3 regions of the Megasphaera sp. genome follow, and region 3 is predicted to be linked to each of the others. Evidence: riboswitches for the same ligand, from Rfam matches in the RefSeq annotation. Region 3 holds a riboswitch; each other region holds the start of a gene.
The links. A riboswitch is a leader RNA that binds a small molecule or an ion and turns the genes downstream of it on or off. The one in region 3 is predicted to bind ZMP and ZTP.
Positions count from the first base shown of each region.

Region 1: linked by a shared signal. The riboswitch ahead of ACFWUB_RS06225 (OFA family MFS transporter) and the one ahead of ACFWUB_RS10940 (formate--tetrahydrofolate ligase) in region 3 are both predicted to bind ZMP and ZTP.
Region 2: linked by a shared signal. The riboswitch ahead of ACFWUB_RS09005 (phosphoribosylaminoimidazolecarboxamide formyltransferase) and the one ahead of ACFWUB_RS10940 (formate--tetrahydrofolate ligase) in region 3 are both predicted to bind ZMP and ZTP.

Region 1 is NZ_CP181255.1:1,300,242-1,310,246, forward strand. It holds gene mnmG (tRNA uridine-5-carboxymethylaminomethyl(34) synthesis enzyme MnmG) at 1-580, shown strand, start outside; gene rsmG (16S rRNA (guanine(527)-N(7))-methyltransferase RsmG) at 567-1,277, shown strand; gene ACFWUB_RS06220 (D-alanyl-D-alanine carboxypeptidase family protein) at 1,295-2,440, shown strand; ZMP/ZTP riboswitch at 2,499-2,583, shown strand; gene ACFWUB_RS06225 (OFA family MFS transporter) at 2,658-3,896, shown strand; gene ACFWUB_RS06230 (DeoR/GlpR family DNA-binding transcription regulator) at 4,569-5,330, shown strand; gene pfkB (1-phosphofructokinase) at 5,327-6,232, shown strand; gene ACFWUB_RS06240 (PTS fructose transporter subunit IIABC) at 6,282-8,231, shown strand; gene ACFWUB_RS06245 (HPr family phosphocarrier protein) at 8,314-8,571, shown strand; gene ptsP (phosphoenolpyruvate--protein phosphotransferase) at 8,593-10,005, shown strand, end outside.
Region 2 is NZ_CP181255.1:1,874,499-1,884,503, forward strand. It holds gene ACFWUB_RS08985 (PHP domain-containing protein) at 1-739, shown strand, start outside; gene ACFWUB_RS08990 (Asp23/Gls24 family envelope stress response protein) at 744-1,577, shown strand; gene ACFWUB_RS08995 (hypothetical protein) at 1,574-3,052, opposite strand; gene ACFWUB_RS09000 (acyl CoA:acetate/3-ketoacid CoA transferase) at 3,298-4,848, shown strand; ZMP/ZTP riboswitch at 5,044-5,121, shown strand; gene ACFWUB_RS09005 (phosphoribosylaminoimidazolecarboxamide formyltransferase) at 5,175-6,350, shown strand; gene ACFWUB_RS09010 (molybdopterin-containing oxidoreductase family protein) at 6,631-8,622, shown strand; gene ylxM (YlxM family DNA-binding protein) at 8,821-9,150, shown strand; gene ffh (signal recognition particle protein) at 9,164-10,005, shown strand, end outside.
Region 3 is NZ_CP181255.1:2,303,320-2,313,324, forward strand. It holds gene ACFWUB_RS10915 (MATE family efflux transporter) at 1-216, shown strand, start outside; gene ACFWUB_RS10920 (Cof-type HAD-IIB family hydrolase) at 213-1,028, shown strand; gene ACFWUB_RS10925 (transketolase) at 1,429-2,247, shown strand; gene ACFWUB_RS10930 (transketolase family protein) at 2,247-3,167, shown strand; gene ACFWUB_RS10935 (phosphomannomutase/phosphoglucomutase) at 3,231-4,739, shown strand; ZMP/ZTP riboswitch at 4,793-4,870, shown strand; gene ACFWUB_RS10940 (formate--tetrahydrofolate ligase) at 4,923-6,602, shown strand; gene ACFWUB_RS10945 (cyclodeaminase/cyclohydrolase family protein) at 6,604-7,224, shown strand; gene ACFWUB_RS10950 (site-2 protease family protein) at 7,388-8,014, shown strand; gene ACFWUB_RS10955 (hypothetical protein) at 8,028-8,573, shown strand; gene ACFWUB_RS10960 (RNA-guided endonuclease InsQ/TnpB family protein) at 8,742-9,998, shown strand.

The DNA.
Region 1 (10,005 bases), 1.0 Mb from region 3:
CCTGCGTCAGGACAATGCCGACCTGCGCCTAACCCAGAAAGGCTATGACCTGGGCCTGGTCACGCAGGAACGGTATGACCGCTTCACGGCCAAGAAAAAAGCCATCGAAGAAGGCATCGCCGCCCTCCAGGCCATTTCCGTCACGCCGTCCAAGGCCAATCTGGAAAAATTGGAACGCCTGGGCACGGCACCCATCCACACGGCCATCACGGCCTACGACCTCCTGCGCCGCAACGATGTCGACTACGAGGCCCTGCGGACGGTCTTCGACCTGCCGGAACTGGCTGCCGACGTGGAAGAAGAAATCGAAATCATGATCAAGTACGAAGGCTATATCAGCCGCCAGATGGAACAAGTCAAAAAGATGAACCGCCTGGAACAGAAGAAGATGCCCGCCGATATCGTCTATACCGATATCGACACCCTGTCGGCCGAAGCCCGGCAGAAACTCGATGAAATCCGGCCCTTGTCCTTAGGCCAGGCCAGCCGTATTTCCGGTGTGTCCCCGGCGGATATCACGGCCTTGCTCATCGTACTGGAACAGCACAGCCGGGAGGAAAAAAATCATGTTTCGCAGTGAATTAGAACAGGCCCTGAAGGCCATGGGCCTTACCGTGACAGACGGGCAGCTTTCCCAGTTCTGCGCTTTTAATGAAAGACTGGTGGAAACGAATAAAGTCATGAACCTGACGGCCATTACCGACCCGAAAGGCGTCGCCATCAAGCACATGGCCGACAGCCTGTCCTGTTATGACCCGGCTTATTTCAAAGAAGGCGCTCGTGTCCTCGATTTGGGGACTGGCGCCGGATTCCCCGGCCTGCCCCTGCTCATCTACCGGCCGGACTTGAACGTGACCTTCTTCGATTCCCTGCAAAAGCGCCTGACCTTCCTGGAAAACACGGTCCGCGATATAGGACTGACGGCGTCGTTCCTCCACGGCCGGGCCGAAGAAATGGCCCATAAGCTGGAATACCGCAGCGCTTTCGATATCGTCACCAGCCGGGCCGTCGCCCGCCTGAACATATTGGCCGAATGGGCCCTGCCCTACGTGAAGACCGGAGGCTATTTCATTTCCCTCAAAGGGGCCCAGTATGAAGACGAACTGGCAGAAGGCGAAAAAGCCTTGCAGATCCTGGGCGGCAAAATCGCCGAAGTCCGACCTGTTCACCTGCCGGGACTCGATGACGTCCGCGCCGTCCTTTACATCGAGAAAGTGAAGGAAAGCCCCAAAAAGTATCCCCGCAAGCCCAAGATGGCTGCGAAAAATCCCTTATAGAGAAAGAAGTGTATGCTATGTCTTTGAAAAGAATCTTCTGTCTGGCTGCAGCCGCCTGCCTGACTGTGTCGGCCGCCGTCTTTGCCGATACGCCGCAGCCACCTGAAATCAGCGCTCATGCCGCCTATGTCATGGATGCCGATACGGGTGACACGCTCTATGCGAAAAATGCCGACGACCGGGCCTATCCGGGCAGTACGACGAAAATCATGACCGGTATTCTCGGCGTCGAATTGGGCAAGGCCCAGGGCAAAATGGACCAGCCCCTCAACATCACCAATGACGTCTACAACATCGAAAGCGATGCGTCTGTTCTGGGCATCGATCCTGGCGACCAGATTACCCTGCGCCATGCCCTGACCGGCATGATGACCGTATCCGGCTGTGATGCGGCCGTTGCCGTAGCTGAAACGGTTACGCCGACCCAGGCCGATTTCGTCGCCAAGATGAATGAAAAAGCAGCCGCCCTGGGCTGCACGAATACCCATTTCGCCAATCCCCATGGCCTGCCGGACAGCGATCACTATTCGACGGCCCGCGATATGGCGACGATTGCCGCTTATGGCATGAAAATGCCGGAATTCCGCGACATGGTCAGCCACAGTGAATACGACATGCCCTATATCAACGGCGGGTCCAAGCACTGCACGACGACGAACTATTTCCTGACCAGCGGCTTCCCCGGTGCCAACGGCATCAAGACCGGCACGACCAACGCCGGCGGTCCCTGCCTGGTCGCTTCGGCTACCCAGGATGGCCGGACGGTCATCGCTTCCATCATGAACTCGGACGACCGCTTCGGCGATGCCCAGAAATTGATGGCCTATGGTTTTTCCGTCCTGAAACCGGTCGAACCGGCAGAAAACGTCTATATCCTGCGTCAGGCACCGGCAGGCCAGACATTGTCGGATATCAGGGAAAAAAAGGCCCAGGCTGCTGAACTGGCATCGCAGCAGAAGCAGGAAGCCGCTACGGCTGCCGCTTCCACGGCTGCGGCCAAAGCGCCTGTCAAAACAGCTACAACGGTAAAGACCGCAACGGAAACAGCTGCTAAAACGGCAGCCAAGACGACTGCGAAAACCGCTGCCAAAGCTGATACGGCGAAGACCAGTAAGCCGGCTGTTTCCAGCCAGCCTTACGTTCCCTTCTCGCCGGCTGCTTAAAAGTTAAAAAAGGGATATTGACAATCACCGTCCATATTCGTATAATAAGCACATCAGCAGATTCGTACAGGACTGACGGAATCAAGTGGAGTAACCACATGAACTGTACGGAGATTTTCATGCCGACCGTCTGGGCAAGAGTATGCTACATATTCTTGAGCCAGGCGGCCGGTATTTTTTTTCGCCAGTCTGGCTCCTCACAAGGAGTGTTGTCTAAATGAAACGAAATCGCTGGCTCATCGCCCTGTCTGCCATGGGGCTCCACCTCTGTATCGGCAGTGTCTACGCCTGGAGCGTCCTCACCAAGCCCATCATGGAATCTATGGGCTTCACCCTCAAGGAAACGACGTGGACCTTTTCCCTGGCCATCCTCTTCCTCGGCCTGTCGGCCGGCTTTTTGGGCAGTTTCGTCCAGAAAATCGGTCCCCGCAAGTCCGGCCTCTTATCCATGACCTGCTTCGCCACGGCCATGTTCGGCACGGCAGCGGCTCTCTATGCCCAAAGCCTGCCCATGCTCTACGCTTTTTACGGCGTCATCGGCGGCGTCGGCCTGGGGACGGGCTATATCACGCCCGTATCGACACTGGTCAAATGGTTCCCGGAAAATCGGGGCTTTGCTACGGGCCTGGCTATCATGGGCTTCGGTTTTGCCAGCCTCATCGCCGGTCCGGCCATTCAGCTGCTGGTCCAGCATTTTGGCTTAGTCGCTAACTTCATCATCCTCGGCTGCGTCTATATGGTCGTCATGACGGCTTCGTCGCTCTACCTGGCTCCGCCGGCAGCCGGAGACGTTCCGGCCAAGGCCGAAAAAGAATCTTCCGTCGAATACGCCGACGCCCAGCCGCAGTTCACCGTCCGCCGGGCCATGAAGACCTGGCAGTTCTACGCCATCTGGTGGCTCTTCTTCACCAACATCACCTGCGGTATCGCCCTGCTGTCCGTCGCTTCGCCCATGGCACAGGATGTCGTCGGCATGTCGCCTATGGCAGCGGCTTCCATGGTCGGCTTCATCGGCCTCATGAACGGCGCCGGCCGCATTGCCTGGGCGACCATATCCGACTACATCGGCCGCTCGGCTACGTATGTCCTCTTCTTTGTCATTGAAATCCTGGCCTTCTGGCAGCTGGCTGGCGTTACGGGCGCCTTCAGTTTCCAGGTCCTGGTCCTGCTCATCATTTCCTGCTATGGCGGCGGCTTCTCGTGCATGCCGGCCTACCTCAGCGACCTCTTCGGCACGAAATACCTCAGTGCCATCCACGGCCGCATCCTCACGGCCTGGGGCGCTGCCGGCGTTGCCGGCCCCCTGGTCCTGTCGCTCATCAAAGAAAATACCAATAGTTATGCCGTCACCTTGTACTTCTTCGTCGGCGCCTTCACCGTCGCCCTGGCCCTAATGCTCTTCCTCAAATACCGCACCCGCCACGGCATCGCCCGCGTCGCAGAAGCACGGGGATGATCGTTCATCGTAGGCCTGATGATCGTTTATCGTAGGTCGTTCGTCGTAGGGGGCCGCACGCGGGCGCCCCACGGGTCGCCCCTACAACGAAAAAAGCTGTCGCTATGCGGCAGCTTTTTTTTCGATGACGACGAACGATGAACGAATCGCAGCCAGGCGATGTTATGGATTTACGACAAACGATGAACGCATTACCATAGGCGATGTTATGGCAGAACCGTTATGGATTAACGGCAAATCATTCACGGCCTATGGCCTTGTGCGTAGGGGACGCTCTTTAACCTCTCAGACCGCCTTCGGCGGCCAGCTCCCCTATAAAGGGAGCCTTGGGCGTCCCGTTGTGAACAATGGGAGATATACTCAACTGGTCTATGAGAAATGGTTTTGTGACCTGTGAACTGCGAATAATGATATCGACGAACAGCATTTCACGGGATTCCCACAACGGGCCGCCCTTTGGGACGGCCCCTACAGCGACATCTGTGATGTCGCGGCGGACTGCGGGCTCGCCACGTGCGAGCCCCTACATATGTGAATAAAATCACTTAATGAGCCGGACGCATAGATGAACGAAAATGATTGCTTTTTGATTATAATGAATGAATTTGATTGAAAATGATTGAATATAACGGTATAATGAGGCCAAAGGAGGATAAAAAGGGAAGTGATACGATGTTGACAGAAGAAAGACATGAAAAGATCATGCGTCTTGTCAATACGAGTGGTGCCGTTTCGGTTCAGGACTTAGTAAGTTTTCTGAACATTTCCGAATCGACGGTCCGTCGGGATTTACTCACGCTGGACCGGGAAGGCCGCCTGCGCCGTGTCCATGGCGGCGCCACGACGCTGCGCGATGATTCTTCATATGAAGCGGATATGGAAAATCTGCAGGACAAGTATTCCATTCATATGAGCGATAAACGCCGCATCGCCCAGTATGCAGCCAGCCTGATCAAGAAGGATGACTTCGTCTATCTCGACGCCGGTTCGACGACGGAACAGATGGCCGATTTCCTGGCCGAATCTGAAGCGACCTTCGTGACCAACAGCATCCCGCTGGCCCAGAAATTGGGGCGCAGCGGCAGCCGCGTCTACATCCTGCCCGGACGGGTCAAAGGCGATACGGAAGCCATTGTCGGCAGTGATATGCGGGATATGATCGGCCGCTATCATTTCACCAAGGGCTTCTTCGGAGCCAATGGAATCGCTCCCCATTCCGGATGTACGACGCCGGATGATGAAGAAGCTGTCTGTAAGCGCGCTGCCGTAGGCCAGTGCCTAGACCGCTTCGTCCTGGCCGATTCCAGTAAATTCGGTTTATCTTCGCACATTACATTTGCAGACTTATCAATGGTTACGCTGATTACGGCCAAAGATGAAGAACACGTCGATTACCGGCCTTATCAGCAGATTACGGAGGTGCATATCCTGTGATTTATACAGTTACGTTCAATCCATCGTTAGACTATGTCGTCCACATGAAGACCTTCACGGCCGGTGACATCAACCGGGCCGAACAGGAAATGATCTATCCTGGCGGCAAAGGCATCAACGTGTCCCTCGTCCTGGGAAACCTTCATATTCCTTCTAAGATGCTCGGTTTCGTCGCTGGTTTCACAGGCCGGGAAATTGAACGCCTGGCCAAAATCAACGGCGGCGATACGGATTTCATCATCCTCGACGAAGGCTGCTCGCGTATCAACCTCAAAGTCAGCGCCGATGATGAAACGGCTGTCAATGGCATGGGACCGCATATTCCCGAAGAAAAACGGCAAGCCCTGCTGGCTCAGATCGATACCCTCAAAGCCGGTGACACCCTGGTACTGGCCGGCAGCATCCCCAGCGATATTCCCGATGATATTTACGAACAGATCCTCAAACGCCTCCAGGACCGCGATATCCGCGTCGTCGTCGATGCCACAGGCGACCTTTTGAAGAATGTCATCAAATATAGACCGTTCCTCATCAAACCGAATAACTTTGAATTAGGCGAATTGTTCAGCGTCGACCTCCATACGGATGAAGAAATCATCGTCTGCGCCAAACAGCTCCAGGCCATGGGGGCCCGCAACGTCCTCGTATCTCTCGGCGGTGACGGCGCCCTGCTCCTCGGCGAAGACGGCCAGGTCTACCGCCGCCAGTCCCCGAAAGGCACGCTGGTCAACTCCGTCGGTGCCGGCGACAGCATGGTCGCTGGGTTCCTGGCCGGTTTCGAAGCGTCCAAGGGCGACCTCCAGGAAGCCTTGAAAATGAGCATCAGCGCCGGCAGTGCATCGGCCTTCCATGAATGGCTGGCTACGGAAGACGATATCAAGGAAGTATACGCTACCTTATAAAGAAACACGCATTTTTGTGTAGAGAGTTGAGAAGAGAAGGAGAGAAATAATGCGTATTGTAGATTTACTCAAGAAACAGAGCATCGACCTCAATGCGTCTGTAGCCGACAAGGCCGCTGCCATCGACCACCTGGTCGACCTCATGGCCGCCGGCGGCAACCTGAACGACAAAGAGCTGTACAAGCAGCGCGTCCTCGCCCGTGAACAAGAAGGCAGTACGGGTATCGGCGAAGGCATCGCCATTCCCCATGCCAAGACGGAAGCCGTCAACGAACCGGGCCTGGCTTCGATGATTGTCCGCGACGGCGTCGACTACGAAAGCCTCGACGACGAACCGGCTCACTTGTTCTTCCTCATCGCCGCTCCGGCTGGCGGTGCCAACGTCCATCTGGAAGTCTTGAGCCGTCTGAGCCGTATGCTCATGGACGACGATTTCCGCGACAACCTGATGAAGGCCCAGACGCCGGAAGAATACCTGGCTATCATCGACAAGGCCGAAGCCGAACAAGTCGCAGCTGAAGAAGCAGAAGCTGCCGCTGAAGCCGCTGCCGAAGAAGCACCGGCTGAAACGGAAACGGCCGCTCCGTCGGATCGTCCCTACGTCATCGGCGTCACAGCCTGCCCGACGGGCATTGCCCACACCTACATGGCAGCAGAAGCCCTGGAAAACAAAGCCGCTGCCATGGGCGTCGACATCAAAATCGAAACGAATGGTTCCGGCGGTGTCAAGAACCACCTGACCCAGGCCGATATCGACCGCGCTGTCGGCGTCATCGTCGCCTGCGATAAAGACGTGCCGGTCCAGCGTTTTGCCGGCAAACCGGTCATCTTCACGAAAGTCGCCAACGGCATCAAGATCCCGGAAGAACTCATCCAGACCGTCCTCGACGGCAAAGCACCCATTTATCAGGGCAATGAATCGTCGTCGGAAGCCGTCGATGTCGAAAGCGCTGAAAAAGAAAGCGTCGGCCGTCAGATTTATAAGCACTTGATGAACGGCGTATCCCATATGCTTCCCTTCGTCATTGGCGGTGGGATCCTCATCGCCCTGGCTTTCCTCTGCGACATGGATAACGCCGGTACGGCCAACTTCGGCAGCGGCACGCCGCTGGCTGCCTTCCTGAAAAATGTCGGCGGCCTGTCCTTCAGCATGATGATGCCTATCCTGGCAGGCTATATCGCCATGAGTATCGGTGAAAGGCCGGCTCTCATGCCCGGTATCGTCGGCGGTTTCCTGGCAACGACAGGCGGTTCTGGTTTCTTCGGCGCCCTCTTTGCCGGCTTCATCGCAGGCTATCTCATCATTTTCCTGAAAAAAGCCCTGGCCCATCTGCCGGAAGCGCTGGACGGCACGAAGTCCATCCTCTTCTATCCGGTCCTCGGCCTGGTCCTCATCGGCGTCATCATGACTTATATCATCAATCCGCCGACGTCTGTTTTCAATACGTGGCTCTTCGACGTCCTCAACAGCATGACCACATCGAGCCGTATCGTCCTCGGCTTCATCCTCGGCGGCATGATGTCCATCGACTTCGGCGGCCCGATCAACAAAGCCGCTTACGTCTTCGGTACGGCCTCGCTCATGAGTGCCAGCGGTCAGGCTGTCAGCTCGGGCATCATGGCTTCGGTCATGGTCGGCGGCATGGTTCCGCCTCTGGCTATAGCCCTGGCTATGCTCATCTTTAAAGGTAAATTCACACCGAAAGAACGACAGTCGACGATTACCAACTTCATCATGGGCCTGTCCTTCATCACCGAAGGGGCCATTCCTTTCGCCGCATCGGATCCGGTCCACGTTATCCCGCCCTGCGCTATCGGCGCCGCTGTCGCCGGTGCCTTGTCGATGCTCTTCAACTGCGCCCTTCCGGCTCCTCACGGTGGTATCTTCGTCTTCGGTGTCATCACCAACTGGCCTATGTACATCGTCGCCTTAGTGGCCGGTGTCATCGTCGCAGCTATCCTGCTCGGTATTTTCCGCAAAAAACGTCCGCAAGACTGATTGCGTTATCGCTATAAATCGTATACACTATATTATGTAGCTTTATCTCATCTTCTATATTTCCTAAAAGGAGGAATTTGTCATGAAAGAATTTGAATTTGTTGTCACTGATCCCCAGGGTATCCACGCTCGTCCGGCAGGCCTTTTGGTCAAAGAAGCAAAGAAATTTGAATCCAATATCAGCGTATTCAAAGGCGCCCGCAAAGGCAATTTGAAGAAAATCTTCACCGTCATGGCTCTCGGCGTAAAACAGGGCGAAACGATTAAAGTACAAGTAGAAGGCGCAGACGAAGAACAGGCAGCTAGTACTGTAGAAGCCTTCTTGAAAGAAAACTTCTAATTTCTTTGAGGGGGAAAGTACATGCTGACGTTAAAAGGTAAAAGTGTCTTCTCCGGTATCAGCATCGGACCGCTGGCACTGTTCCATCGTAATACGATTTCTACGGCCGTACGGCCAATCGAAGACGTCGATGCCGAAATCGCGCGTTTCCAGAAAGCCCGCGAAGAAGCTATCGGCCAGCTCAAGGATTTGTATGTCAAGGCTGTAGACAAAGTCGGTGAAGAACAAGCCGCTGTCTTTGAAGTCCATCAGATGATGCTTGATGACGATGACTATATCGAAGGTATTGAAACCAAAATCCGCGATGAAAAAATGAATGCTGAAGCCGCTGTCGACCAGACGGCTCAGGAATTTGCTGAAATGTTCCGTTCCATGGAAGATGCTTATATGCAGGCCCGCGCAGCCGACGTCCTCGACATCTCCCGCCGTGTAGAACAACAGCTTTGCGGCGGCCCGGGAATCGACTTCAGCAATTATGACCACGTCATCATCGCAGCCGATGACCTGGCTCCCAGCGAAACGTTACAGCTCGATACGGATAAGATTCTCGGCTTTGTTACGTCAGCAGGCAGCACGAACTCGCATACGGCCATCCTGGCCCGCACCCTGGGCATCGCTGCCGTCGTCAGCACGGGCACACAGCTCCACAACGACGTCGACAACATGACGGCCATCATCGATGGCACGACGGGCACGGTCTACATCAATCCGGATGAAGAAACCATGGCGGCCATGAAGCAGAAACAGAAGGAAGAAGAACTTCGCGTAGCCGCTCTGGAACAGGTACGCGGCGTCCCGACGGTTACCAAAGATGGCAAGAAGATCAACCTCTATGCCAATATCGGCAACCCCGGCAATCTGCCGCAGGTCCTGGCCAACGACGCCGAAGGCATCGGCCTCTTCCGCAGTGAATTTCTCTATCTCGAAAGCAGCGATTATCCGACAGAAGACCAGCAATTCGAAGCCTATAAACAGGCGGCTGAAGCTCTGCAGGGCAAGACCGTCGTCATCCGTACCCTGGATATCGGCGCCGACAAGAAAGTCGACTACTTCCAGCTCGACCCGGAAGAAAACCCGGCCATGGGCATGCGTGCTATCCGCATCTGCCTGACCCGCGTCGACCTCTTCAAGACGCAGCTTCGCGCCCTCCTGCGCGCTTCGGCTTATGGCAAGATCGCTATCATGTTCCCGATGATCATTTCCGTCTGGGAAGTACAGCGGTGCAAAGAAATCCTCAACGAAGTCCGTCAGGAATTGGATGAAAAAGGCATTGCCTACGATAAGGATATGGAAATCGGCATCATGGTCGAAACACCGGCTGCTGCCGTCATGAGTGAAGAACTGGCTAAGGAAGTCGACTTCTTCAGCATCGGTTCCAACGACTTGACCCAGTATACCCTGGCCATCGACCGTCAGCAGACCCAGCTCGATGCC
Region 2 (10,005 bases), 430 kb from region 3:
GCTCAGCGTCATGGCTATTTCCGACCACGATACGGTAGCGGCTTATGACGGCAGCCATCGTTTCGCCGCAGGCGTCCGCGTCATCCCGGCTATTGAAATCAGCTCGGAATGTGACGGCGAAGATGTGCACATCCTGGGCTACGGCATCGACACGGCTGACGCCGGCTTGCAGGCTTACTGCGCACAATTCAAGGAACGGCGCTTCAACAGGGCCCTGGAAATCGTCGACCGCTGCCGCAGCTTAGGCTATGACATCAATCGCAGCGGCATCGAAGCGACACTGCGCCAGGGCGGGACTGTCGGCCGGCCCCACATTGCCCGCCTGCTCGTGGCCAAGGGCTATTTCCCCGACGTCAAGACGGTCTTCGATAAACTGCTCTACCGCGGCGGTCCGGCTTACGTCCCTTATCACCGCCGCAGCATCGACGACTGCGTGGCCCTCATCCGCCAGGCCGGCGGTACGGCCATCCTGGCCCATCCGGGCCTGCTCAAGCGGACGCTGGACCAGGTCCTGGCCCATGACTTTGACGGCGTCGAAGTCTATCATCCCAAGAACCGCGGCCGCTATAAAGAATTCTTGAAACTGGCTGAGGACCGCCATGGGTACGTCAGCGGCGGCTCAGATTTCCACGGCACGACAGGCCGTTTCCCCGAAAAGGTCGGCGTCTTTACCGTCGATGCCAAGGCGGTAAAAGCTCTGCTCGACCATGTAGAAGGGAACCTAAAGAAAAGCAGGTGAGATTATGGAGGTTTTCGGTTTTATCGGCGCCAGCGGCACGGGCAAGAGCCATCACGCCCTGGTCGTCGCCTATGACCACGATATCCAGGCCATCATCGACGACGGCCTGCTCATCGACCACAACCGCATCGTCGCCGGCCGGTCGGCCAAAGAAGAGACGAACCGCCTGAAAGCCGTGCGCCGAGCTATCTTCAACAAGCCCGAAGACGCAGCGGCCATGCGGGCGGCGCTGGAGAAGATACATCCCGATAAATTGCTCATCCTGGGCACGTCGAAGCACATGATACACCGCATCTGTGAGTCCCTGCACCTGCCGGAAGCGTCGCAGTTCATCCGCATCGAAGATGTGTCGTGCCCGTCGGAAATCGCCAAGGCCCGGGCCATCCGCATCAAAGAGGGCAAGCACATCATCCCCGTGCCGACGATGGAACTGAAGCCCCATTTCCAGGGCTATCTCCTGGACCCGATCCGTTCCTTCTTCTATGGCCGCAACGGCAAGAAGATATCGCCTTTTGAACGGTCCGTCGTCCGGCCCGTCTTCAGTTATTACGGGAAACTGACCTTTTCCAACGACGTCTTGGAAGCCCTGGTGCGCCATGCCCTGGCCAAGAACGACGGCGTCACCAAGATCAACCGCCTGCGGGTGGCCATCAATTACAACTCGACGCGCAATGGCCTGGCCATCATCCTGTCCCTGACCATCGCCTATGGCCAGAACATCAAGAAGCTCATGAGCCGTATCCGCCGGGACATCCAGCAGGAAGTGGAATACACGACGGGCATGTCCGTCGAGATCCTCAAAATCACGGTCCGCAGCATTTCCCAGCCTGAAGACTAGGCGTCGCCGTTTTCTTCGGTCAGGACCATCATGAGCGGCGTAATCAGGCCCCGCAGGGCGTCGACATTTTCCGCCGAGAAGCCCTTGTACTGAGGAGAATGGCTCAGGCCGTCGAAGAAATCATGCATACAGCCGATGAGCTGGGAATTATTGAGCAAGTAAATGGGCTTGGTCTGGGGCAATATGTGGTGCGTGTTCTTTTTGAAGAAAGCTGACGTGTGATTGCCGTAAAAAGCGAGATTAGAAAAATTCGTATAACTGCTTTCTCCCGATGCCGGGAGGAGAATCCCGTAAGTAATGGCCGGGTTCTGCTTCATCTTTTCGACGATGAGGTTGAGCTGGGCCTTTCTTTCGTCTGGCGTCATCTGGTAGTTCATGTCGGTCAGGTAGAAGCAGCCCGTTTCCAGGTAGCGGATGATGGAATTCTTGGGCATGATGATTTTCATGCGCCCCTGTTCGATGATGCGGTACCAGATGTACTGGATGCGCCGGACCCATTCTTTGGTGGCATTGGGATATTTTCCTTCGTCGATGAGTTGGCACAGCGACGTATAGACTTCGTCGGGGAGGAGGAATTCCAGGCCGTTGGTCAGGAAGAAGAGGTAGTTGTTGGATGTAAAGAAGATGTCGCGGTAGCCGAATTTTTCCATGCCCAGGGACTGGCGGGGCTCCATGAGGACGGGCTGGACCATCATGTAGGCGCAGCACTTCTTATAGATTTCCCGGACCTGGGCCGGGTCGGTGATGGTCAGGCACATGTCGATGTAGTCGTCGCCGTCGACGTAGTAGAGGTAGGCAAAGGCGTCTTTGAGGACGATGATGTTGCGGTACGATTCGTGGTCGATTTCGTGCATGGTGAAATTATAGGTCAATAAGTGGTCCAGACACTGATAGAGGCTGCTGGCGGCCTGGGGCATATGATCGGCAAAGACGTCCATCTTCAGGCCTAAGTGGACGTCGCAGGACCAGCGGTCGTTGTGACATTCTTCCAGGAGCTGCCAGATGCCGTTCTGGTCGAGGACGTGGAACTGGCCGGTCATGACCAGCATTCCCTGGGACTGGAGGCCTTCCAGGTATTGGTGGAGCAGCTGGCACAGGGCCGTGTGGCAGTCAGCGCGGCCGGCGTAGAAATGGATGGCCTGGTCGCGGCTTTCACTTTTCCCCTTCCTGGTCTGGGCCTGGCGGTAGGCACGGCTTAGCAGGTCGTAGAGATGGAAGGCCAGATCCTGGCCGTCGTCGGCAAAGGAGAAGATGCGCTTCAGGTCCCCTTCCTGGTGCTGTTTCTGGGCCGTGTTGGCAAAGAAGCGGGCCATGTCCTCGTGGATGCGGTCGGCATGGCGTGAAGCCGGCAGGCGGGCGCCGTTGACCCATTTGCTGATGTAGGACATGTCGTAGTCGATGGCCTGGGATAAGGTCGTATATTTCGTCTCTGTATATTGCAGCAGCTGCTTGAGGACTTCTGCATAAGGATTCATGAACAGGACTCCCTTGATGATAGATTTGAATACGTGTATATTCCTTATATTCATTATATAGCCTGGCCAGGACACCTTCAAGGAAAGGCCTTGTCATATTTGTCATCTTTGAGGCAAGTTTTTCATCTTTTGTCACGGCTTTGTGCGTATTTTTCAAGGGCAAAAGGGGCTATACTAAAGCCAGAAGATGAGAAGAAAAAGAGCTCATCGAAGACAAGTAAGGAATCTATAAGGAGGAAGTCATCATGGCAAAACTGATTACAGCAGAAAATGCAGCATCGCTTATTAAAGATCGTTCGACTATCGCCGTTTGTGGTTTTGCACAGTGTGCATTGCCGGAAGAAGTATTGCAGGCCCTGGAAGACCGCTTTACCAAGACCGGATATCCGCAGCAGCTGACACTGGTCCATACGGCCGGCATCGGTGACGGTGTGAGCAAGGGTGCCAGCCATTTCGCCCACGAAGGCATGCTGAAACGGGTTATTGCCGGTCATTACAACCTGGCTCCCAAACTGGGGAAACTGGTCATGGACAATAAGGTCGAAGGCTACAACCTGCCGCAGGGCACGATGGCCCAGTGGTTCCGCAGCATTGCCGGCCGCAAACCGGGCCTGTTTACCCGTGTCGGCCTCAATACCTTCGTCGACCCCCGCATCGAAGGCGGGAAATTGAACAGCATCACTAAGGAAGACCTGGTAGAAGTCAAGGAACTGGACGGCGAAGAATATCTCTGGTACAAACCGTTCCCCATCGACGTCGCTATCGTCCACGGGACCTGCGCCGACTTGAATGGCAACGTATCGACGGATAATGAAGAAGTCCGCATGGAACTCCTGCCCATGGCCCTGGCAGCCAAAGCCAGTGGCGGCATGGTCATCGTCCAGGTCGAAACGCTGGCCGAAAACCGGACGATTCCGCCGAAACACGTCGTCCTGCCGGGCATCGACGTCGACTACATCGTCTTGTCCAAGGTCCGTCAGGTCCAGAACCCGGCTTATACCGGTGAAATGCGTATGCCTTTGTCCCAGATTCCGCCGATGGAACTCAATGCCCGCAAGGTTATCGCCCGTCGGGCTGCGATGGAACTCGTTCCCAACGCCGTCGTCAACCTGGGCATCGGGATTCCTGAAGGTGTTTCCAGCGTAGCTAACGAAGAAGGTATCGGCGACCAGCTGACCCTGACCGTCGAAGCCGGGCCTATCGGCGGCGTACCGGCCAGCGGCGCGGACTTTGGCGGTTCGGCCAACGCCGATGCCATCGTCGACCATCCGTATCAGTTCGACTTTTACGATGGCGGTGGCTTGGATATGGCTTTCCTGGGCATGGCAGAATGTAACGCCAAAGGCGACGTCAACGTCAGCAAGTTCAAAGACCGCATCGCCGGCTGCGGCGGCTTCATCAACATCACCCAGAATACGCATAAAGTCGTCTTCTGCGGCACCTTTACGGCCAAGGGCCTGCGCGAAGAAATCCGGGACGGCAAACTGGTCATCACCCATGAAGGGGCTGTCCAGAAATTCATCGATAAGGTCGGCCAGATTACCTTCAGTGCTGAATATGCCCATAAACACAACCAGCAGGTCATGTTCATCACCGAACGCTGTGTCTTCGTCCTCACCGATAAGGGCTTAGTCCTCACGGAAATCGCACCGGGCGTGGATCTGCAAAAGGACATCCTCGACCAGATGGAATTCGTACCGCACATCGCCGAAAATCTGAAGACCATGGACGAACGCCTCTTCCGCGATGAACCCATAGGCCTGGCCCAGGACATCTTTGAACAACAGGCGGGTTAGTGGATAGTGGCACTGTAGGGGGCGCACGTGGGCGCCCCGTTCGGAATTTGGATGTTTCTCCCAGTAAACCGAATGGGAAATGGAAATCACATCATCCTGGAGCGGACGCCCCACGTGGCGCCCCTACAGAAAAAGGGACCGTCCGAAGGGCGGTCCTTTTTCTTGACATCTCCCGTCTGCGGACGGTATAATAAATCTGAAACATGTGACTGACGGAAGTGGAGTTACCACGGGGAGCATGATTCGTACGAGCCGACCGTCTGGGCGAAACGTTCCAGAAGTGTCGGTATTTTTTATTTTTGCTTAACTATTCAGGAGGAATCACCATGAAAGAACTGCAATTAAAATACGGCTGCAATCCCAACCAGTCGTCGGCCCGGGTTTATATGAAAGATGGCAGCGACCTGCCCTTTACGGTCCTCAACGGCCGTCCCGGTTATATTAATTTGCTCGACGCCTTCAACAGCTATCAGCTGGTCAAAGAATTGAAAGAAGCGACAGGCCTTCCGGCAGCGGCTTCCTTCAAGCACGTCAGCCCGGCTGGGGCCGCCGTCGCTACGGACATGAGTGATACCCTGAAAAAGATATACTGGGTCGACGATTTGAAATTGTCCCCCCTGGCTTCGGCCTATGCCTGCGCCCGCGGTGCTGACCGCATGAGCTCGTACGGCGATTTCGTCGCTCTGTCTGACGTCTGCGATGTCGAAACGGCAACGCTCCTCAAGCGGGAAGTCTCGGACGGCGTCATCGCTCCGGGCTACAGCGACGAAGCCTTGGCTATTTTGAAGACCAAGAAGAAGGGGAATTACTGCGTCCTCCAGATAAACCCGGACTACAAGCCGCGCCTTGTCGAATCGAAGGAAGTCTATGGCGTCACTTTTGAACAGGAACGCAATGAAGCCAAGATTACGACGGACCTCTTCAAAAATGTCCCGACGAAGAACAAGAATATCCCGGCAGCAGCTCAGCGCGATTTGATGATCGCCCTCATCACTTTGAAATATACCCAGTCCAATTCGGTCTGCTACGTCAAAGACGGCATGACCATCGGCGTCGGCGCTGGCCAGCAGTCCCGCGTCCACTGCACGCGCCTGGCTGGCAACAAGGCCGATATCTGGTGGCTCCGCCAGAACCCGAAAGTCCTGAACCTGCCTTTCCGCGACGATGTCCGCCGTCCGAACCGCGACAACGCTATCGACGTCTACATCTCCGATGACTACGAAGACGTCCTGGCCGACGGCATCTGGCAGGACTTGTTCACGGAAAAACCGGAACCGCTCACACGGGAAGAAAAGAAAGCCTGGATCGCCCAGCTCCACGGCGTAGCCCTGGGCAGCGATGCCTTCTTCCCCTTTGGCGACAACATTGAACGGGCCCATCGCAGCGGCGTCGACTACATCGCCCAGGCCGGCGGCTCCATCCGCGACGACAATGTCATCGAAACGTGCGATAAATACAACATCGCCATGGCCATGACCGGCCTGCGCCTGTTCCATCATTAAGGCTTCCCCTGGGAAGAAGAAGGACCGCTCGCGGGGTTCCTATGCTCTATAGTTTGTAGGGGCCACGTGGGAGACCTGTTAGGAATTTGGATGATTCTTCTAGCAAACGGGTCGGGAAATCGTACCTATCCCAGAGCGGGCGCCCCACGTGGCGCCCCTACAAGAAAAGGCGCTGTCGCACGAAGGGTTATGCCATCTGCTAACTGCTAACCCCTAACTGCTTAAAAGGAGCTGTCGCGATGCGACAGCTCCTTTTTTCCACGAAACAAGAGGTGATACCATGAAAACCTGTACATCTGTCTGTCCGTATGACTGCCCCGATGCCTGCGGGCTCGTCGTGACGGTCGACGGCGGCCGCGTCGTATCCGTTGCCGGCGACAAGTCCCATCCCTTTACGCGCGGGACGTTGTGCCCGAAGATGGCCCATTATGAGCGGACCGTCCATTCGCCGCGCCGCCTGACGACGCCGCTGAAGCGGATTGGCCCCAAGGGAAGCGGCCAGTTCGCGCCCATTTCCTGGGACCAGGCCCTGGCAGAAATAGCCGGGACCTGGAAGGGCATCATCGCCGAAGCCGGTGCCGAAGCCATCCTGCCCTATTCTTATGCCGGTACCATGGGCATCGTCCAGCACGACGCCCTGCACGGCCTGTTCTATCGTTTGGGTGCTTCGGAACTGGACCGGACCATCTGCGCTCCGGCCAAAGGGCGGGGCTTCAAGGACGTCATGGGCAATACCATGCCGACGGCGCCGCAGGCAGCCCAGGACAGCGACTGCATCTTCCTCTGGAGCATCCATATGCTGGCCACGAATATCCACTTCCACCACGACGTCGAAGCGGCCCGGGCCAAAGGGGCCGTCGTCTGGTGTATCGATGCCTATCGCAACAAGACGGCCGACCTGGCCGACCACTTCATCGCCGTCCGCCCCGGTACGGATGGAGCCCTGGCCCTGGGCATGATGCATGTCCTCGACCGTGACGGCCTGGCTGACGAAGCCTTCCTGGACCGGAACGTCCTCGGCTGGGAGGACTTGAAAAAGAACGTCCTGTCCAAGTATACGCCGGAAAAAACGCAGGGCATCACCTGCGTGCCGGCCGACGTCATCGTCGAATTGGCCCACGCCTACGGCCGGGCCCGGGCGCCGTTCATCCGCCTCGGCAGCGGCCAGTCCCGCTATCGCAACGGCGCCATGACGACGCGCCTCATCACCTGCCTGCCGGCTGTCGTCGGCGCCTGGGGGAAGCAGGGAGCCGGCCTCTTGACTTCGGCGTCGGCGTCGAAAGCCTATGATAAAGAAATCGTCACCCATTCCGATTGGAAACAGCCTGGCAAGCGCGTCGTCAACATGTGCTGCCTGGGCCAGGCACTGACGGGTGACGACCGCATCCGCAGCCTCTTCGTCTATTCGTCCAATCCGGCCTGCACGGCGCCGGACCAGAACCAGGTCCTGAAGGGCCTCTGTCGGGACGATTTATTTACCGTCGTCCACGAACGCTTTATGACCGATACGGCCCGCTATGCCGATATCGTCCTGCCGGCGACGACGTCGCTGGAACCCGACGACGCCTATTATTCCTATGGCAACTACACGATCCAGTGCGGCTATGCGGCCATCCCGCCTGTCGGCCAGAGCCGCTCCAACTGGCGCGTCGCCTGTGACCTGGCCCATGCTATGGGTATAGACGATGATTTCTACGATTGCTCAGAACGGGACCTCGTCGAAGCCCTGGCTGCGTCGACGACGAAATGGCCCCTGCCTGTGGATCAGCAGCGCCTTAGTCAGGGCCTGCCGACGCCGCTGCCCATGCCGGACGATTACCAGACGCGATTTGCCACGCCGTCGGGGAAAATCGAGATATACAACGCGGCCCTGACGCCGGCCCTGCCGGACTATCTGCCCCTTGCAGAAGACGACGGCACGCTGGCTTTCGTCAATGGGCCGGACATGCGCATCCTCGATTCGTCCTTCAATGAACGGGACGAACTGACGGCCAGCCATACAATGGACCTCTTCGTCCATCCCGACGATGCGGCCCGCTATGGCCTGCAGGACGGCCAGACCGTGACCTTGGCCAATGAACGGGGCCAGGCCGATTTCACCGTCGTCATCTCTAAACGGACTGTGCCGGGCCAGGTCGTCAGCGAAGGCGTCTGGTGGCGGGAACGGGTCAAAGGGCAGGGAGCCTCAGTCAACGTCCTCACGTCCCAGCGCCTGACCGACGAAGGCGCCGGCAGCACCTTCTACGACGTCCGCGTATCCATCGTACCGTAATAGTTGGTAGTTTGCAGTTTGTAGTTTTTAGCAGACGGGACTAAATTTAAAGCCATCCACGAGGCACGGCCTGCGACCTGCGACCTGCGGCCCGCCCTTTGGGCGGCCCCTACGAACCCCTGACAAGTAAAAATACTTGACAGATAGGCTGCTTTCCGTTATAATACCAAAGTACGCTGTTTGAAAGGCGGTGAAGCCATGCTTGAAGATGTAGTCCGCAAGGGACGGCTCCTCGATTTGTACGGGCCTTTGCTTACGGAGAAACAACGGCGCTGCATGGAAATGTATTTCGATATGGACCTGTCCCTGAGCGAAATCGGGGAGGAACTGCACATTTCCCGCCAAGGTGCCTATGATATGCTCAAGCGCGCTTCCCATTCGCTGGAAAATTACGAACAGCGCCTTCATCTGCTGGCCCGCTACGATGCGGTCCGGGATAAGATCGATGAAGTAGAGCGGCTTCTCGACCGGGAAGAACCGCAAACCCTTGAAAGCGCGAAACAGCTTTTGCATGAAATAGAGTTATAGAAGGAGGCCCCTTATGCCATTTGAAAGTCTGTCCGAACGATTCCAGGCGGCATTTAAAAAACTCCGCGGCAAAGGGAAGCTTTCTGAAGAGGATGTCAGCGAAGCGCTGAAAGAGATGCGCCGCGCCCTTCTGGAAGCGGACGTCAACTTTGCCGTCACCAAAGATTTCATCAAGAAAGTCAAAGAAAAGGCCGTCGGCGAAGAAGTCTTCGGCAGCCTCAATGCGTCACAGACGGTCATCAAGATCGTCCGCGATGAACTGACGGAACTCCTCGGCGGGACACAGAGCCGGATCACCATTTCTCCCAAGCCACCGACCATCATCATGCTCGTCGGCCTCCAGGGGGCTGGTAAGACGACGACAGCCGCCAAACTGGCCAAGAAGCTGAAGTCCCAGGGCAAGAGCCCGCTCATGGTCGCAGCCGACGTCTACCGTCCGGCGGCTATCACGCAGCTGCAGGTCCTCGGCCAGGAACTGGACATGCCTGTCTATACCGAAGAGGGCAGCAAGGACCCTGTCGCCATTGCTCAGCACGCTATTCCCTATGCGACCAGCCATTTACGCGATGTCGTCATCATCGATACGGCCGGCCGTTTACATATCAATGAAACCCTCATGGACGAACTCATCAACATCAAGAATGAAGTTCATCCCCATGAAATCCTGCTCGTCGTCGACGCCATGACCGGTCAGGATGCCGTTACGGCTGCATCGGCCTTCGATAAAGCCCTCGGCATCGACGGTATCATCATGACCAAGCTCGATGGCGATGCCCGCGGCGGTGCCGCCTTGTCCATCAAGGCCGTCACGGGCAAACCGATTAAGTTCATCGGCGTCAGCGAAAAGCTCGACGG
Region 3 (10,005 bases):
CTGGAAGGGCTGGGGAAGGGCAATCCGTCCTTTGCCATCACCCTGCTGCGCTACGTCGTCATCAGCCTGCCGGCGGCGTGGCTCCTCTGCCGCGTTTATGGACCGGACGGCGTGTGGCACGCCTTCTGGATCTTTGAATGTCTGGCAGCACTGGCAGCCTGGAAGATTTACGACCACTATGCCCCAGCCGTTACGAAAGAAAAGGAGACGACATGAAGTATAAGATCATTGCTTGTGATATGGATGAAACGCTGCTCAGCAGCGACGCGACGATTTGCCGGCGCAATATCGAAGCCATTACGGCAGCCATTGCCAAAGGCGTGAAATTCGTGCCCTGTACGGGCCGGGGCTTCCGTTCCATCGAAGGCGTCCTGAGGACTCTGGGCCTCTACGACCAGGCGGACCAGTATGTTATCGGCTTCAACGGCGCCAATATTACGGAAAACAAGGGCAGCCGCTCCCTCTTCTGGGACCCGATCCCCTTTGACCTGGCCGACCGGATTTTCCGCCGCTGCTGTACCTATGGTCAATGTATGCATATCTATACGCGTGATGTCGTCTACATCACGAATATTACGCCCGACGAAGAAGCCTTCCTCCACGGCCGCATGGGCTACGTGCCTGTCGAAGCGGAGGACCTCGATTTCATCCGCGGCAAAGAAGAAGTCTGCAAGCTCATCGTGACCAATACGGATTACGACTATTTACAGCAGATACACGCTGAAATCCGCCCCTTGCTGGACGACATTACGGTCAGCTTCTCCAGCAACCGCTATATCGAATTCATGCACAAAGGCGTCAATAAAGGGGCGGGCCTGTGGAAATTGGCAGATATCCTCGGTGTAGCCCATGAAGAAACCATGGCCATTGGCGACAACATCAACGACATCGACATGCTGAAGGCCGCCGGCCTTTCCGTCGGCGTCCATAACCTCAACCCCGTCATCCGCCGATACTGCGACGTCGTCACCGACGCCACCAATAACGAAGGCGCCGTCGCCGAAGCCATCGAGAAGTATGTGTTGTGAGCGTGGCTCGTGGCTCGTGGCTCGTAAGAAACTGAACTGCGAAGGCCGCGGCCGCAGGTCGCAGACCGTAAGCCTCTCCTGATAGGAGAGGTGGCCCGCAGGGCCGGAGAGGTTGAACCTCTCAGTCAGCTGTGCTGACAGCTCTCCTATGAAGAGAGCCAATGGGCATTTACATCTAAAGCCATCCACTAAACACTAGCCACTTAAAAGAGACTGTTGCACGAAGCTTTTTGCCATCATGCAGGCCCATTTCTCTTTATAGTTTGTAGTACGGAGTTTGTAGAAGATGGTTTCAAGTTTATGACCATCCACTACAAACTGCAAACTTCAAACTCACAAAAGAGGCTGCCGCCGGGCAGCCTCTTTTGTGCTATAATGGAAGGCAAAAGGGGGCTTTCTCATGGATAGCAAAGAATTGAGCCGTCATGCGGCTCACGTGCGGCAGGATATCGTCAAGATGGTCACCCTGGCCCAGTCCGGTCATCCCGGTGGCTCTTTGTCCATCGTCGATATGCTGCAAGTCTTGTATTTCGATGTCATGCGGATCGATCCCAAGCGGCCTCACTGGCCGGACCGGGACCGTTTCGTCCTCTCCAAGGGCCATACCGTACCGGCTCTGTATGCGACGCTGGCCGAACGGGGCTTTTTCCCGGAAGATGAATTGTGGCACCTGCGCCAGTGCGGCGCCATGCTCCAGGGCAATCCCGACATGAATACGACGCCGGGCATCGACATGACGACGGGATCCCTGGGACAGGGCTTGTCGGCTGCCAACGGCATGGCCATGACGGCCAAGCTGGACGGGGCGGACTGGCGGGTCTACGTCATCGCCGGCGACGGCGAAATCGAAGAAGGCCAGATCTGGGAAGCGGCTATGTCGGCAGCTCAGTATAAACTGGACAACCTGACCCTGTTCATCGACCATAACGGACTGCAGATCGACGGGTCCAATGAAGACGTTATGGACGTCATGCCCATTGCCGACAAATTCCGGGCCTTCCGCTGGAACGCCCTGGAAATCGACGGCCACGATTACGACGCCATCGGCGCTGCACTGCACCAGGCGCAGGCCGCAAAAGGGAAGCCGACGGTCATCATCGCCCAGACCGTCAAGGGCAAAGGCGTATCGTTCATGGAAAATGCCGTGTCCTGGCATGGCAAGGCGCCGACGAAAGAAGAATGTGAACGGGCGTTACGTGAATTAGGGGGCGAAGGCTGATGGCAAGGGCAACGCGCGATGCCTACGGGCATCTCTTAGAAACGGAATTGTATAAAAATCCAAGGATTGTCGTCCTCGACGCCGACCTCGGTTCGTCGACGCGGTCGATTGCTTTTAAAAAGGTAGCGCCGGAACGCTATTTCGATATGGGCATTTCGGAACAGGATATGATGGGCACGGCAGCGGGCTTCGCCGCTTGCGGCAAGATTCCCCTGGCCAGTACCTTTGCTGTCTTCGGCACGGGTCGGGCCTTTGAACAGATTCGCAACTCCATCTGCCTGCCAAAGCTCAACGTCAAGATCTGCGCGACCCACGCCGGCCTCAGTGTCGGCGAAGACGGGGCGACCCATCAGTCCGTTGAAGACATGGCCATCATGCGCAGTCTGCCGAATATGACCGTCGTCTGTCCGGCTGACGGCGCCGAAACGGAAGCTGTCATCCGGGCGGCTGTCGCTCATGACGGGCCGGTCTACGTGCGCATGGGCCGGGCCAAAGTCGACGACGTCTATCAATCGGGCTGTCCCTTCCAGTGGGGGAAGGGGACGGTCCTGCGCGACGGCTGTGATGCCGCCGTCATCGCCACGGGCCTCATGGTCCAGGAAGCCCTGAAAGCAGCCGATATCCTGGCCAATCGGGGCCGTCAGGTCATGGTCATCGACATGGCCGCCATCAAACCGCTCGACGAAGACCTGGTCGTCGCTGCAGCCAGGAAGACGGGCTTCGTCGTCACAGCCGAAGAACACAGCGTCATCGGCGGCCTGGGCGGCGCCGTAGCAGAAACCTTGTCGCGCCGCTGTCCGACGCGCCAGGCTTACGTCGGCATCCAGGATTGTTTCGGTGAATCCGGCAAGGCCGGAGACCTCTTGAAAAAGTACGGCCTGACGGCAGAAGCCATTGTCGATGCTTGCCTTTTGGCCTGATTTTCAGTATGATAAGAGGCAGCGGACGCTGTCCGCTAAATCGAAGAAAGGAAACATCCTTACATGATAACTACAGAAGCGATGATGAAATTACAGAATGGCAGTGACGTCCGCGGCGTCGCCATCGCCGGCGTTCCCGGTGAAGACGTCACCTTGGTCCCGGAAGCGGTCAACCGCATTGCCGCTGGATTTGCCAAGTTTTTAGCCAAGAAGCTGAATAAACAGACGAGTGACCTGCGCATTGCCGTCGGCCACGATTCCCGCGTGTCGGCGGGCATGATGAAAGAAGCCGTATTCGGCGGCCTCCTCGGTCAGGGCGTCCACGTCACGGACTGCGGTCTGGCTTCGACGCCGGCCATGTTCATGTCCATCATTTTTGAAGATACCCACATGGATGGCTCCATCATGATTACAGCCAGCCATTTGCCCTATAACCGCAATGGTCTGAAATTCTTTACCGTCGACGGCGGCCTGGAAAAGAGCGAAGTCAAAGAAGTCCTGACCCTGGCTTCCCAGTCGTCGGCCATGGCCGTATCGTCGGCTGCCATTGCCTCGCTGGACCTGATCGACCTCTACGCCCTGCACCTGCGCCGTAAGATTTGTGCCGGCCTCTGCTCCGGCATGTACGACCGTCCTCTGGAAGGGATGCATATCGTCGTCGACGCCGGCAACGGCAGCGGCGGTTTCTTTGCCACTAAGGTCCTGGCGGAACTCGGCGCCGATACGACGGGCAGCCAGTTCCTCGAACCGGATGGCATGTTCCCCAACCATATCCCCAACCCGGAAAATGCCGATGCCATGGCCTCTATCCGCAAGGCCGTCCTCGACAACAAAGCCGACTTGGGCCTCATTTTCGACACCGACGTGGACCGCATGAGCGCTGTCCTGCCCGATGGGGAAGAAATCAACCGCAACGCCCTCATCGCCATGATGGCCGCCATCTTGGCGCCTGATTATCCCGGCAGCACTATCGTCACCGACTCGGTCACATCCGACGAATTGACGACGTTCCTCCAGGATGAACTCCACCTGGTCCATCACCGCTATATGCGGGGCTATAAGAATGTCATCGACGAATGTATCCGCCTCAACAAGGCCGGCACCGTTTCGCCGCTGGCCATTGAAACATCCGGCCACGGCGCGCTGAGTGAAAACTACTACCTCGACGACGGCGCGTACCTGGCCGTCAAACTGCTCATCGCTGCGACGAAAGCCAAGAAGGAAGGCAAACAGCTCGGCGACCTCATTGCCAAATTGGGCCATCCTGCGGAAGGCGTCGAATTCCGCCTGAAAATCACCGGCACAGACGACGTCCAGGCCTACGGCGCTGACGTACTTAAACAGTTTGAAGAACGGGCTGCTCAAGCGGGTCTTGCCATCGCCAAGCCGTCCTATGAAGGCGTGCGCCTCGTATTCCCTAACGGCTGGGCCCTGCTGCGCATGTCCCTCCACGACCCGAACATGCCGCTGAACATCGAAAGCAGGGAAAAAGGCGGCTGCCAGCAGATCGCCAATCAGGTGAAAGGCCTGCTCACGGGCTTTGAACACCTCGATACCAGCGTGATCCAGTAAGATGTCCTGAAAAAGAACCCTTGACCAGAGGGTTCTTTTTTTGTATAATGAAGCCATAATCATGTGACTGACGGAAGTGGAGTTACCACGGGGAGCATGATTTCTTGAAGCCGACCGTCTGGGCAACCTTCCAGCGGAGCGGCCTTTTTTTATGCAAAGAAAAGAACAGGAGTGACAACTACTATGGCAAAGGTATTGAGCGATATCGAAATTGCACAGCAGACGAAATTGGAACCGATTACGGCCATTGCAAAACAAGTCGGCCTCACCGATGATGACTTGGAACTCTACGGAAAATATAAAGCAAAGATTTCTTTTGACGCCATCAAGCGCCTGTCGAAGAATGAAGACGGGAAACTGGTCCTGGTCACGGCCATCACGCCGACACCGGCTGGCGAAGGCAAGACCTTGACCACTATCGGCCTGGCTCAGGCACTGAACTACATGGGCCATAAGGCTGTCGTCGCCCTGCGCGAACCGTCCCTGGGACCGGTCTTCGGCATCAAAGGCGGCGCTGCTGGCGGCGGCTATTCCCAGGTCCTGCCCATGGAAGATATCAACCTGCACTTCACCGGTGACATGCACGCCATTACGGCAGCCAACAACCTCTTGGCCGCAGCCATCGACAACCATGTCCATCAGGGCAACGCCCTGCGCATCGATGTGCGCCGCATCATCTGGAAACGCGTCATGGATATGAACGACCGGGCTTTGCGCAACGTCGTCGTCGGCATGGGCGGCAAAGTCTGCGGCTTCCCGCGGGAAGACCATTTCATGATCACTGTCGCTTCGGAAATCATGGCAGCCCTTTGCCTGGCCAGCGACCTCATGGACCTCAAGAAGCGCATGGGCGACATCACCGTGGCCTATGACCTGGACGGCAATCTGGTCAAAGCCCGTCAGCTCGGCGTCGAAGGCGCCATGGCCATCCTCATGAAAGATGCCATCAAGCCGAATTTAGTCCAGACCATCGAACATACGCCGGCCTTGGTCCACGGCGGTCCCTTCGCCAACATCGCCCACGGCTGCAACTCCGTCGTCGCAACCAAACTGGCTATGAAGATGGGCGATATCGCCGTTACGGAAGCCGGTTTCGGTGCCGACCTGGGTGCTGAAAAATTCATGGACATCAAATGCCGTTTCGCCGGTATCAAACCCGATGCCGTCGTCATCGTTGCGACTGTCCGTGCCCTGAAGATGCACGGTGGCGTCGACAAGAAGAACTTGCAGGAAGAAAATGTCGAAGCCTTGAAGAAGGGCTTTGCCAACCTGGCCAAACACATCGAAAATATGCGCCTCTTCGACGTACCCGTCGTCGTAGGCATCAATAAATTCATCAGCGATACAGATGAAGAAATCGCTACGCTGCGGAAACTCTGCGAAGATTACGGCGTCGAAGTCGCCCTCAACAACTGCTGGGCCGAAGGCGGCAAAGGCGGCGTCGAAATGGGCGAAAAAGTCCTGAAACTGCTGCAGCAGCCGAAGACCCCGTACAAACCGCTCTACGACGTCAACGCTTCGATTCCTGAAAAACTGGAAACTATCGTCAAGAAAGTCTACGGCGGCGACGGCGTCCTCTTTGAAGGCAACGCTCAGAAACAGATCAAGGAACTGGAAGCCTTTGGCCTCGATAAAATGCCGATTTGCGTGGCCAAGACGCAGTATTCCCTGTCCGATAACCCGGCGCTCCTGGGGGCACCGAAGGGCTTCAAGGTCACGGTCAAAGACGTCCGCGTCTGCACCGGTGCGGGCTTCATCGTCTGCCAGACGAGCAATATCATGACCATGCCGGGCCTGCCGAAAGTACCGGCTGCCAACCGCATGGACATCGACGAAAATGGCATCATTACGGGATTGTTCTAAGATGGATTTTGCACAATTCCAATCCATGCCCCTCGACGGGCTCCTGGAAGTCACGGCTTCCAAGGAACCCGTTCCCGGCGGCGGCGGCATCGCCGCTATGACCGCTGCTTCGGCAGCAGCGCTCGTAGAGATGGTCGCCAACCTGACCATCGGCAAGAAGGGCTACGATGAAATCGAGAAACTCATGGTATCCATCCGCGATAAGGCTCACGGCCTTCGCCAGCGTTACCTCGACGGCATCGCTGAAGACGCGGCGGCCTTCGATGGCGTCATCCGCGCCGTCCGCCTGCCCAAGGATACGCCGGACCGGGCGGCCAAGGTCCAGCAGGCCTTTAAGGATGCGGCCCTGTCGCCCTTTGAACTGGGCAAGGACATCTTCGTCCTCCTCCAGCTGGCGGAACAAGTCGTCCGCTACGGCAACGCCTGGGTCATCACGGACGGCGTCATTGCCACCATGAACGCCAGGGCAGCCATGCGCTCGGCTTTTTACAGCGTCCGCATCAACCTGAAATCCATCAAGGATGAAACCTTCGTGACGAAGATGATCAACGAAATCCGCGAAATCGAAGAAAAAGCGGCCATCGTCGAACAAAACGTAGAATATGAATACCGGAAGCGGTGAAAAAAGGCGCTGTCGCATGAAGACAGCGCCTTTTTTAGCACTCAGCAGTCAGCGGCTAACCCCTGACCCCTAGCCCCTAGCCCCTAATCCCTAGCCCCTAGCCACATCTTGTTATCTTCTCCTAGATACCGTATAATAGAAATATTAACGAAAGGAGAATTCTATGTTCGATTTTAATATACTTTCTATTATTGCCGGGATTCCCGGCCTGCTCATCGCCATGGTCATCCATGAATACGCCCATGCCCAGGTGGCAGACTGGATGGGCGATGATACGCCGCGTCTGATGGGGCGCCTTACGTTGAACCCCGTGGCTCATATCGACCCGGTCGGCCTGATCATGCTGCTCGTCGCCCAGTTCGGCTGGGCCAAGCCGGTTACGATCCAAGTCGGCAATTTCCGGAACTGGCGGAAAGGGGAAATCTGTGTATCCCTGGCTGGTCCCGTGTCCAACCTGATCACGGCTTTCGTCGCCTTGGTCATTGAAGTCATCTTTGTCAAGCTCCATCTCTTTACGACGACGGCCCTGCCCATGGTCCTTCACCTCATCGTCTTGTACAACGTCAACTTTGCCATCTTCAACATGATTCCCTTGCCGCCTCTCGACGGCTCGCGGGTCCTCATGTGTTTCCTGCCGACGTCGTGGAACTATAAGCTGGCCAGCCTCGAACGCTACAGCTTCCTCATCCTCATCGCCCTGATGATGACGCCTTTTTTCACGTATATCCTCATTCCCTTGCAGCGTCTGGTCTTCGCCTTGTTCAGCTTGATCTTGACGCCATTCCTGTAAAGGAGGAATTCTCATGACCTGTAAAAAATTAATGGCAGCAGCCCTGTTATGGGCGGCATTGGCGACCCCGGCCGGTGCTTTTGACTACAACCAGTCTGTCGATGAAATCGCCGAAAGCCCGCTCACGGCGTATCAGACGGTCTATCTCGGTATGCCCCGGGCTGATTTCGATGCCAATTTCTCCATCCTGCCCGACTGGACTTTCTACGGCAGCACGGTATCTTTTACGGAACGGGCTGAACGGACGTCGGTCGTCAAGAACGTATCCGTTACGGAAGGCATCGAAATCTTCTCGGCCGATACGTCGGCCAAGGGCAAGGTCCTGGCTTTCGATAATTACTTTAAGACGACTGACAAGGCGATAGCCAAGAGCATTTATTCCCGCCTGGTAGCGACAATTTATTCCAATATGGAAAACTTCCCAGTCAAACAGAGTGATAAAGAAGTCGAATGGACCCAGGATGACGTGTCGATCACTGTCGCCTTTGACGGCCAGAAAGACGCGAAAGGGCAATATATCGTCTACATCCGGCGCTACAATAACAAGATATTGAAGTAACCTCTTTATCCCAGTTTTGCCAGAAGATTCCTTCCTCTTAGGTAGGGGATGAATGGCAATGGATTTCGCAGGTTCGATGCCTGCAAAATCCCCCCTATGTCTTTTCTGTCTTAGCCTTTTCACCTTGGCTAGGGTATAATGAAAGATGACAGAGGAGGTGAATCCCAGATGTACTTGACGCAATCGAATGTCATCCGTGGCTTGGCGAAACAAGACTATACGATGCTCCGGGAGATGTGCCAATACAGCAATAACCTGTACAATGTAGCGGTCTATACGATTCGGCAGCATTACTTCGATACCCATCAATTCTTGCGGTACGAAGAAAATTACCCCATTTGCAAGGAAAATGAAAACTATGGCTTGTTGCAGGCCGGTGTAGCCCAGCAGATATTGAAAATAGCCGACCGCAGTTTTCGGTCCTTTTTCGGGCTTTTGCAGAAAGTCAAGGTAGGTGACTATCAGTCGAAAGATGTCCGCCTGCCGCACTATCGTGAAAAAGGGGGATGGTTCCATCTCGTCTTGTCGACGAACGCTATCAACATCAAGAATGGGTTCCTGACAGTGCCGATGAGCCGGAAATATGCGAAAATCCATAACGGCCATCGGATTCGGATTCCTGTTCCCGACAGGCTGAAGGAGAAGACGATTCAAGAAGTCCGCATCTGTCCCATGTATGGCGGACGGTATTTCAAGATTCAGTATTGTTACCTAGAGGACCCAGAGCCGGTGAAAGCTTCGCCAGACCGTGTCCTGGCTATCGACTTGGGCCTGGAAAATCTGGCCGCCTGCGTCACCAATACGGGGACGTCGTTCTTCATGGACGGCCGTAAACTCAAATCTATCAACCAGTATTGGAACAAACGCAAAGCCAGACTCCAAAGCATTGCCGTCAAGCAGGGCCAGAAGACGACGAACCAGCTCTGTCAGTTAGCGCAGAAACGTAATTTCCGGATGCAGGACATCCTTCGCAAGACAGCCCGCTATATCCTCGATTTTTGCATTGACCATCAGATAGGGACCCTTGTCTGCGGCTATAACCGGGATTTCAAACGAGGACTAAAGCTGGGTAAAGTGACGAATCAGCATTTCACCCAAATCAATTTGAGCTATCTGCGTAGTACCTTGAAATACCTGTGTGAACGTTACGGGATAAGCTATATGGAACAGGAAGAATCGTATACCTCTCAGGCCAGCTGCCTGGATTTAGACGACATTCCCGTATACCAGCCGGATACCCCCTATACAGGAACGTTCAGTGGACAACGAGTCCGGCGCGGCCTGTACCGCTTTGCTGATGGAAGGACGGCCAATGCCGATATCAACGGAGCCGCCAACATACTTCGTAAAAGTAAGCAGAACTTCGATTTCGAGGGACTGTGTAAGGGGCTTTTGGACAGCCCTTTGAGAATAAGGCTATCCTGATTTCAGG